DNA from 2 places in the Paenibacillus sp. GM2FR genome. Region 2 is predicted to be linked to the other one. Evidence: riboswitches for the same ligand, from Rfam matches in the RefSeq annotation. Region 2 holds a riboswitch; the other holds the start of a gene.
What was found. Region 2 has a riboswitch for cyclic di-AMP ahead of PAEVO_RS22900 (hypothetical protein). Riboswitches for the same ligand answer to the same signal wherever they lie in the genome.
Positions count from the first base shown of each region.

Region 1: another riboswitch for cyclic di-AMP. It lies ahead of PAEVO_RS12580 (C40 family peptidase); the one in region 2 lies ahead of PAEVO_RS22900 (hypothetical protein).

Region 1 covers NZ_MKZM01000008.1:2,831,347-2,835,556, reverse strand. Annotated here, with positions in the region: gene PAEVO_RS12595 (copper homeostasis protein CutC) at 1-140, shown strand, start outside; gene PAEVO_RS12590 (ROK family protein) at 176-1,129, shown strand; gene PAEVO_RS12585 (hypothetical protein) at 1,526-1,951, opposite strand; cyclic di-AMP (ydaO/yuaA leader) riboswitch at 2,315-2,445, shown strand; gene PAEVO_RS12580 (C40 family peptidase) at 2,449-2,925, shown strand; gene PAEVO_RS12575 (stalk domain-containing protein) at 3,152-4,210, opposite strand, start outside.
Region 2 covers NZ_MKZM01000009.1:410,851-415,060, forward strand. Annotated here, with positions in the region: gene pruA (L-glutamate gamma-semialdehyde dehydrogenase) at 1-723, opposite strand, end outside; gene PAEVO_RS22895 (proline dehydrogenase family protein) at 927-1,847, shown strand; gene PAEVO_RS22900 (hypothetical protein) at 1,908-2,369, opposite strand; cyclic di-AMP (ydaO/yuaA leader) riboswitch at 2,503-2,676, opposite strand; cyclic di-AMP (ydaO/yuaA leader) riboswitch at 3,218-3,385, shown strand; gene PAEVO_RS22905 (hypothetical protein) at 3,516-3,926, shown strand; gene PAEVO_RS34930 (potassium-transporting ATPase subunit F) at 4,085-4,153, shown strand; gene kdpA (potassium-transporting ATPase subunit KdpA) at 4,184-4,210, shown strand, end outside.

The sequences.
Region 1 (4,210 bases), on a different contig from region 2:
GGGAAATCATACATGATTTTATCGACCAGACCGGTGTGAGCGAGGTGCATTTCGGCTCAGCCGTCCGGTACGGTCGATCAGGGCTGAAGCCCATTGATCCGGTTGAGCTGCGATCATTGGCTGACAGCTTACATCAATAGAAGTAGCAAACCTATCGGAAACAGGTGAACAAAAATTGCAAACCGTATGGAATAAACAGCAAGAATTTGTGGTTGGCGTTGACCTTGGGGGTACGAAGATCGCGGCAGCGCTCTTTGATTCCGAAGGACAGCTGCTGAACCGGGAGCAAATGGAGACAGCGGGTGCGCGTACGGCCGAAGAAGTGGTCGCGAGAATTACGAACATGATTCGCAGCGTGTCGGGCGGCCACCCGCTTCGAGGCGTAGGCATGGCTTCACCCGGAACGGTTAACAGCCGGGAGGGGATCGTCATTCATGGTACGAATCTGCCGGAATGGACCAATGTTCCTCTCAAAGCTTGGATGGAACGCGATCTGCATACGGAGGTTCAGGTGCTGAATGACGCCAATGCAGCTGCATGGGGAGAGTATGTAAGAGGTGCCGGAAGAGGGTCGACGAACATGATATACGTGACGCTAAGCACAGGCATCGGTTCAGGCATCGTGCTGGACGGGAAGCTGTTCCTGGGCAGCAGTTCTTTTGCAGGGGAGCTTGGGCATCATATCATTGATCCGAGCGGTCCGCAGTGTAATTGCGGCAGCCACGGCTGCTGGGAGGTATTTGCTTCAGGAACGGCCATCGGTTTGGCAGCATCCCAGCGGATGCTCACCCAGCCCAGCGTAATTTCTAAACTGGCCGCAGCCGAGGCCGGCGTCAACGCCAAGCATGTATTCGAGGCTAAACGTCTTCATGACCCCGTCGCTGTGGAGGTCATCGATCGTGCTATTTATTACATGGCGCTTGGTCTGGTTAACGTCATTCACAGTTTTAACCCCGATCGCATCGTGATTGGAGGGGGAGTAAGCAGAGCAGGCGAGCTTCTATTCCCGCAGCTGCGGGAAATGACAGATAAGCTGGTCATGCCATCCTATCTGGGTACGTACGAAATCGTCCCTGCAGGACTTCGGGACGATGTGGGTCTGGTTGGAGCTGCGGCCTTGTTCCAGTAGCCTATGTGTAAAGAGAACGTTACGGATAGGATAAAGAATGAAATAGAAGTTAGATTGAGAGCGTTTGGATCGGCAACCTAGTTTCATGTTAACCGAGCTTAAGCGAATTTGACAAAAGCCGCCCTTCAAGGGCGGCTTTCCAACTATTTATGGAGAGAGCGGGAAACGGAGCGATCATTTTTTTCGTTATAAGTCCGTAACATGTGACAAGTGATAGGCGTGAACCGTAAGCCGTCATCCGTTTTCACTGGAGGCGAGTTTTTGGTTTCCTGGTTAGGTTTGTTTGTATCCGACAAACAATAAGCGGTTGCTCGCACTTTCCCGCCCGCCGGCGGAAACCGCCGGCTCCAAACCCGCACGTGGAGTGACCTGCAGGCTTGGAGCCGGCGGCTGCCGCTACTCCATGTACTTCGATGCGTCAAACGTAATCATGGACGTATGATTGGCATGTTCAATCAGTGAAGAGAGCTTGGTTACTTCGCGTTCCTTCTTGCGCGCTTGCGCCTGATAGGCTTCCGGATCATATAAGGCGACGTTGAACAGCGTTACGGCACCGTCTCCGCTGCCACGGCTGCTCTGCCGCTCCAGCTTCTTGCGGGAGCCGAGATGAGCAAGCTGTCCGATATCGCTGCGTATCTGTTTGGCCAGCTCGATCGCTTCCATGATGGTCATGTCGGAGCCGTTCCAGCTAATGGTTTGCGTTGTATTGGAGATGGCCATCAGCAAATCCAGCTTTCTGTAATCCGCCGCGGCGGCTTCGATCTCTTCCGTAATGGCATCCACGCTGCGTGCAGGATATTCCCGCCGTTTCCCCTTTTTCAATGATCGTGCTGCTGTTATTCAAGCGTTCCGACATCAATTGATTCATGAGACGATTGATTGCTGCCCGGACAGCCAAAGCTTCAGCCATCGTAATTTGAATCATAAGTGATCGATCACCTCTTTAATTTCATTTCTGAATATGTAAACGTATAAATCTGTTAAAAGTTGCTAGATTACTAAAAAAAGCAGTTCGAACAGGAAAGCAGAGTTACATAATTGTCATGACTGTGTGAGATGGTTAACAAATGGACGCCCGAAATTAACCATCTTTACGACAGTTCCAAACATAAAACGATAGATTCTTAGGATATTATTGACAGCATCCTTGCTTGTATACTATATTAAGAGAAGGTTACAAAACGTTAATGAATTTTGCCGAATTTCGTTTGTGAAAACGGGGGAACCGTCTTGGGTGAATTACTCTTGTATATAGAGTATAGGGAACCTTCAACCGAACCTTTAGCTAACTCCGTAGGCATCGAAGGAGAGAACATATTTTGAAGAAGTTTGTCATCACTTTGCTAGGGTCTGCAATTATTTTTTCTTCTGGTGCCGTATCAGCATTTGCTGATCAACAACCGAATTTTCAGTATCAAGTGAAGCAATTGGTAGGAACTCCATACAAATGGGGCGGAACGACTACCAGCGGGTTTGATTGCTCCGGATTTATTCTGTACATGTTTAGAAATTTTGATATGGATCTTCCACGCACTTCCCAAAGCCAGGCTAAAGCCGGTGAACATGTGGATCGCGAAGATCTGCGGGTCGGAGATTTGGTATTCTTCAATACAAGTGGCAGCGGAATTTCCCATGCAGGCGTTTACATTGGTGATGGACAATTTGCGCATGCTTCCAGCAGCAAGGGAGTCAGAATCAGCAAGCTTAGCGATTCATATTACGAGCCGCGTTATGTCACGGCGCGTCGTGTGTTGAGTCAAGAAAACTATGCGAAGCTGGTAGGAAGCGCAAGCTAAATGGATTAATTGCAGTTTAGGATTCGATACATAACCAGAAAGCCTGACAAAGGGATGCCCTTGTCAGGCTTTCTTTTTTTAGATATCAGAAAGTATAAACTTCGAAAGCTTGTGACTTCCTGATATCGCAAGAAAAACATCTATTAACTGCGGTCTGTCATCTGTGAAAGTACGTCGATAGACGTTTTTCTTACGATAAGTCTATCATCCCACAGAGGTTGTTCGGTTACTCCTTAACGACAGAGGCATTCACAGCAGCTTCTATTCCATTATTATAGAGACGGAACAAGCCAAGGCGCCAGAAAGCAGCACCTTTCAGATCATAACGCTTGGCCAAGCCGAGCTTATCGTCAACGGAAGTGGCGGTTTCACTGCTTAAACTGATGCCGAGCAGGAGCTTCTGCTTCGGGACACCTGCTTGGAGTGCCAACTGGATCGCTTGGTCCACCAGACTGTTTGGTTCGGGAACCTGAGATTTGGTTCCGACCGGATTGTACTGATAAGCCATAACGATGAGATCATCAGCGATGGAAGCCAGCGTCTTGTAATCATAGCCTTTGTAGGCGCTATTCAATGGCGGGACCGCTAAGGACAGGGCAATGTCATTTGGCAATGCCACCTTCAATTGCTTGACGTAATCATTGAGCAGCTTCTGCTGCTTCACGGCATCCAATTTAAAACCGAGTCCTTCAAAATCAAGCACAACGCCGCCGAACCCGTTATCGGCAACCGCGGTTGTGATGCCTTCAATGGACTTTTCGCGCAGACTGCTGTCGCTCAGGACTTTGGTTAATTCTCCGTTTCCGTCCAGAGCATAAACCATAAGGTACGGTTTAATCTCCTGATCCGCCGCATCCGCAACAATCGATTGCGGGGTCACGTCGCCGGCCGCCCCTGGCAGACGATACTCGTCGCCTTGAAGCGTAAACTGGCCATCACGATCGATGCGGCTCCAGCCAAAAGCGACTGAATTCATGGATCCCACGAGATCCCGTTCTTGGAAAGATTGCAAAGCATAGAAGGCTCTCAAATGCATTTCGCGCTGGGGCGATACGAGAGAGACCGTGCGAGTCGCCTGATTCCAGCCGACGTCGACACCGAATTGGCTGCTGAAAGAGCTAAGCGGGATCAGCACGCGGCCTTCCCGTTGGACTGGAGGAGCTGCAAGCTTTACTTTTTTACCGTTGACGGTCGCCGTCGTGCTTCCCACCTGAAGCAGGACTTCCGTCGTTTGACCTTTCACCTTGCCTATAGCCTTGACGGTTTGCGTCTTGCTGTTCCACGT
Region 2 (4,210 bases):
CACTTCCTGGCCCGGTCCCGGCAGGAAGTTGACGACGCCCGGAGGCAGGCTGACTTCTTCCAGCAGCTCCACGAATTTGGCGGCGATGACCGGCGTGGTGCTCGCTGGCTTCAGCACAACGGTGTTACCCGAGACGATGGCTGCTGTGGTCATGCCTGCCATAATCGCGAGCGGAAAATTCCACGGCGGAATGACGATGCCGACGCCAAGCGGGATGTAATAGAGATGATTCTCTTCCTCCTCGTGAACCGTCAACGGCTGGGGCGCGCTTAGACGCTGCATTTCGCGTGCATAGAATTCCATGAAATCGATCGCTTCGGCCGTATCCGCGTCCGCCTCGGCACGCGTTTTGCCGGCTTCCAGCGTCATCAGCGCGGAGAACTCGAGCTTGCGCCGCCGCATGATCGCAGCTGCCTTATACAGATATCGTGCCCGTTCGCTCGGCTCGGTGTGCTTCCACGTCTCAAAGGTACGCGCTGCCGTCTGAATAGCTTGTTCGGCAAGCTCGGTATCGGCTTGGGATACAATGCCGATGACCTGACGTTTCCGAGACGGATTGACCGATTGTGCGGTACGCTCCGTATAGATTTTGGTACCGCCGATAACCAAGGGATACGATTGGCCAAGCTCGGCTTCGACTCCGGATAACGCCGCATCGTATAACTTGTTGTTCCACTCGTTGTTGAAATCCATAAATGGTTCGTTCCGAAAAGGTACGCGCATGGGAGGCCCCTCCTTAACATGATATGAATCGAAGCTTAAGGTCTATGGTCCAGCTGCTGAATGCATCATGGTGGGGTGTTTAGGATCTTCTGGTGAGAAGCTCTATGTTAGATATGTATGTCTTCCTGCATGCCGTCATGATTTTTGCATATGAGTTAAGATAGAGTGCATTTTGGTTTACCTTTTGCAAAGGGGGCGCACGCATGGACGGAACCGAGCTTTACCGTAAAGTGATCCTGACGGTGTCCGGTAATAAATTCGTGAAGTGGTTGTCGATCAAGTACGGTCGGAAATTGGCGGGCAGATTCATAGCCGGCGATACCTTGGATGAGGCGCTGGATGAAATTGAGAGGCTGAACGAGAAGGGCATTCTCGTCACGCTCGATCATTTGGGGGAGGGTATCACGACGCTGGATGAAGCGGCCGGGTACCGGGAGGAGTATTTGAAGCTTGTGGAAGGGATTGCCAAGCGGGGAGTGAAATCGAACGTATCGCTGAAACCGACACAGATGGGGATGGCACTGGACCCCGAGATGGCTTACGAGAACATCAAGCTGGTGGCGAAAAAGGCGAAAGAGCACCGGAACTTCGTTCGTCTGGATATGGAGGATTCCCCGTACACCCAGGCCACGATTGACATGACACTGCGGCTCCATCAAGAGGGGCTGACCAATGTGGGGACTGTGATGCAGGCCTACTTGTTCCGTACGGAGGAGGACGTCAAGAATTTAATGCATGCCGGTGTTAATCTGCGGTTGGTGAAGGGGGCGTACAAAGAGCCTGGAACCATTGCCTTTCAGCAGAAGCGGGAGGTTATTGACAACTATAAGAAATTGATCAAAATGCATTTTGATCAGGGCGCCTACGTCGCGATTGCTTCGCACGATGACCACATCATCGACTGGGTGAAGGTGTTTGCCGAGCAGAGCCGCATAGACAAACAGGAATTTGAGTTTCAGATGCTGTACGGGCTGCGGATGAACGATCAGGCTGCGCTTGCGCAGGACGGCTACCGCATCCGGTGTTATATGCCTTACGGAACGATGTGGTACCCGTATTTCACCCGGCGGCTGGCAGAGAAGCCGGCTAACCTGATGATGGTGCTCAAAAATATGTTCAAGTGAGCGGGGGAAAACAACCAATTGCAATGGAAGCGAGGACGGTAGCTCTTTCTAGCTGTCGTCCTAGAAATAATACGCCTCCGAGCAGTTCATTAGGTAGGAACGCTCCAGCGGAAGGCTACCTAACCGCTTACGGGTGATGTGCTGTTGCAGATTGGCCTCCAGATCGGCGAGGGCCGATACGGCGAGTTGCATCCGTACAGATCCCCATTGCTGCTGCTTCTGGGCATAGCGAACGGCCTCCGTCACGGGCATGCCTCTCAGCCTTGTAAAGACGGATGCCCAGCGGACCAGATCCGCGAACTCTCCCGTGCTTGGCAGTGCATATTCGGCATACCCGGCCGCGTTTTCGCAGCTGATTTTAAACAAACCGCAGTTGCAGCCTTGATCGCTCGAGGGGATAAAGCGTTCAGCCGAGCTCTGGTCGAAACGGAACATCTCCATGTTGCGGATGGGCTCTTCACATATTACAGGCGATGCGGTTTCGATGACGGGTGCCAGTGCGGCCTCGATGAGTTTCGTCATGATCTACGCTCCTTTATAGGAATGTTATATGCACGGCAAAAAGGCCTGGTGAGCAGAGATACCCCGCTCTCCAGGCCTATTTATCGTTAGAGGCCCTACTCCAGTGGCCGCTTCCGCTTAAGGCTCGGGTGGTGTTCTCTCTCAAAACGCGCCTACGAGGTTAGCTGACGGATTCGGGCTTGAGAGCACCCTACCGCAGCGCCTGACCATCAGGCCTGCGGATTCACCCCGTTCACCAACAGAAGCCCCATTGGCGATTTTGGTTCCCCCGTCTCCCGATCTGTCGGGAGCTCAGCGTAAATGAATGTTTCGAATAGATGGATGAATCATACGCCGGAGGAATCTAAAAGTAAATGGCCATATGGGACGGATACATTCCGAAAATCGATAAAAACCGCAAAAGAAAACGTGTACATTGGGTCGTGTCATCTATTATCATGGCAAAATCTCGGTATCTCGATAGATTACGATAAATATAAGAAAACAAGAGAAATACATAGTATAGAGCAGTATTCTGGAGATAATGGACCGGAATTGGTCCGTTCCTGTTCGACATAACGCCACATGTGTTTTTGCTCACATTTACTTCCTGCAGGGCCAGACGTATGATACGAACTATGAATTGACGGACATCAGAGACAGGCAAATGGGCAGCCGATCCATGAAGGCCTACAGACAGTGTGAGAGCTCAGTTGGGCTCTTTTATGGATCGAATCTCGGGAGAAGGCACCATAGGCCTTCACTGAAATTGCAGGATGATGCGACTCTCACCGCTCGAACCTGATGCTGTGTTGTTTTGCTGGACCTGGATGTTTAGTCAATGGCTAATAGAATAACATGCTACTCGTTTTCAATTTTCGCTGAGTCCTTGAATGGAAAAGGAACGGGGGAACCAGTCGGGAGATGAATCTATCTCTCAGGGGTGAATCCCATGGACAAGATAACGGTCTATGGGTAGGGCGACTCTCACGCCCGAATCCGTCAGCTAACCTCGTAAGCGTATCGAGAGAGGCAACGATTGTCGTGGACTTGGGCCATGGTGTATTTCACCGTGTCCTATTAAGGAGCCTGCGGGAAGAGTTCTTCTCTTTCCACGGGCTTCTTTGTTGTTGCCTTCTCTTTCTGACCTTAGGAGGAGAAAAGAAGATGGAGAAACCGCAGGAATTCATCCTGGTATCCGCGCCGAACAAGGCCGGGGAGGAATTCGTCCGCCAGTTGATTCAAAAACATGTTTCGTTTGCGGCCATAGCCAACAACCGGGCTGAGCAGGAGAGGTTGCTGGATCTGGGCTGCAAACACATTATTCTGATTGATACAAGAGACGAGCAAACCTGGATCATTCCCGAGTTTTCCGTCAGCAAGGTGTTTCTGTTCGAAAGCAGCTTGAATTTGTGCTGTCGCTATTTACGGATTTGCCGGACTTGGACCGCAGAGTCGATTTATGTGATCACCCATTCCAGCAATCCGCGATTGATATACAAAGGGTTGGGTGCTGATGTGGTGCTTCATACGAACCATCGTCACGTGGCCTTTCTCATAGCGTCTATTGGCAGTTAAGCGTTTGGCTGATTTCACAACGAGTTTCGGGAGGTTGTATTCATGCAGGATTTAGTTATGTTGCTTATTTTGGGAGGAACCTACGGACTGCTCATGCTGTTTATGTCCTGGTGCGGGCGTGTGGTTTCGGAACCGGAGGCTGATCAGCCGTGATGATCATGTTGATATTCACGATTTTTATTTTTCTCTATTTGATTTATGCGCTGATTCACCCTGAAAAATTCTAGGGAAACGGCTGAAGGAGGAAGGCATTCGTCATGGGCATTTTACAAATTGCCATCGTT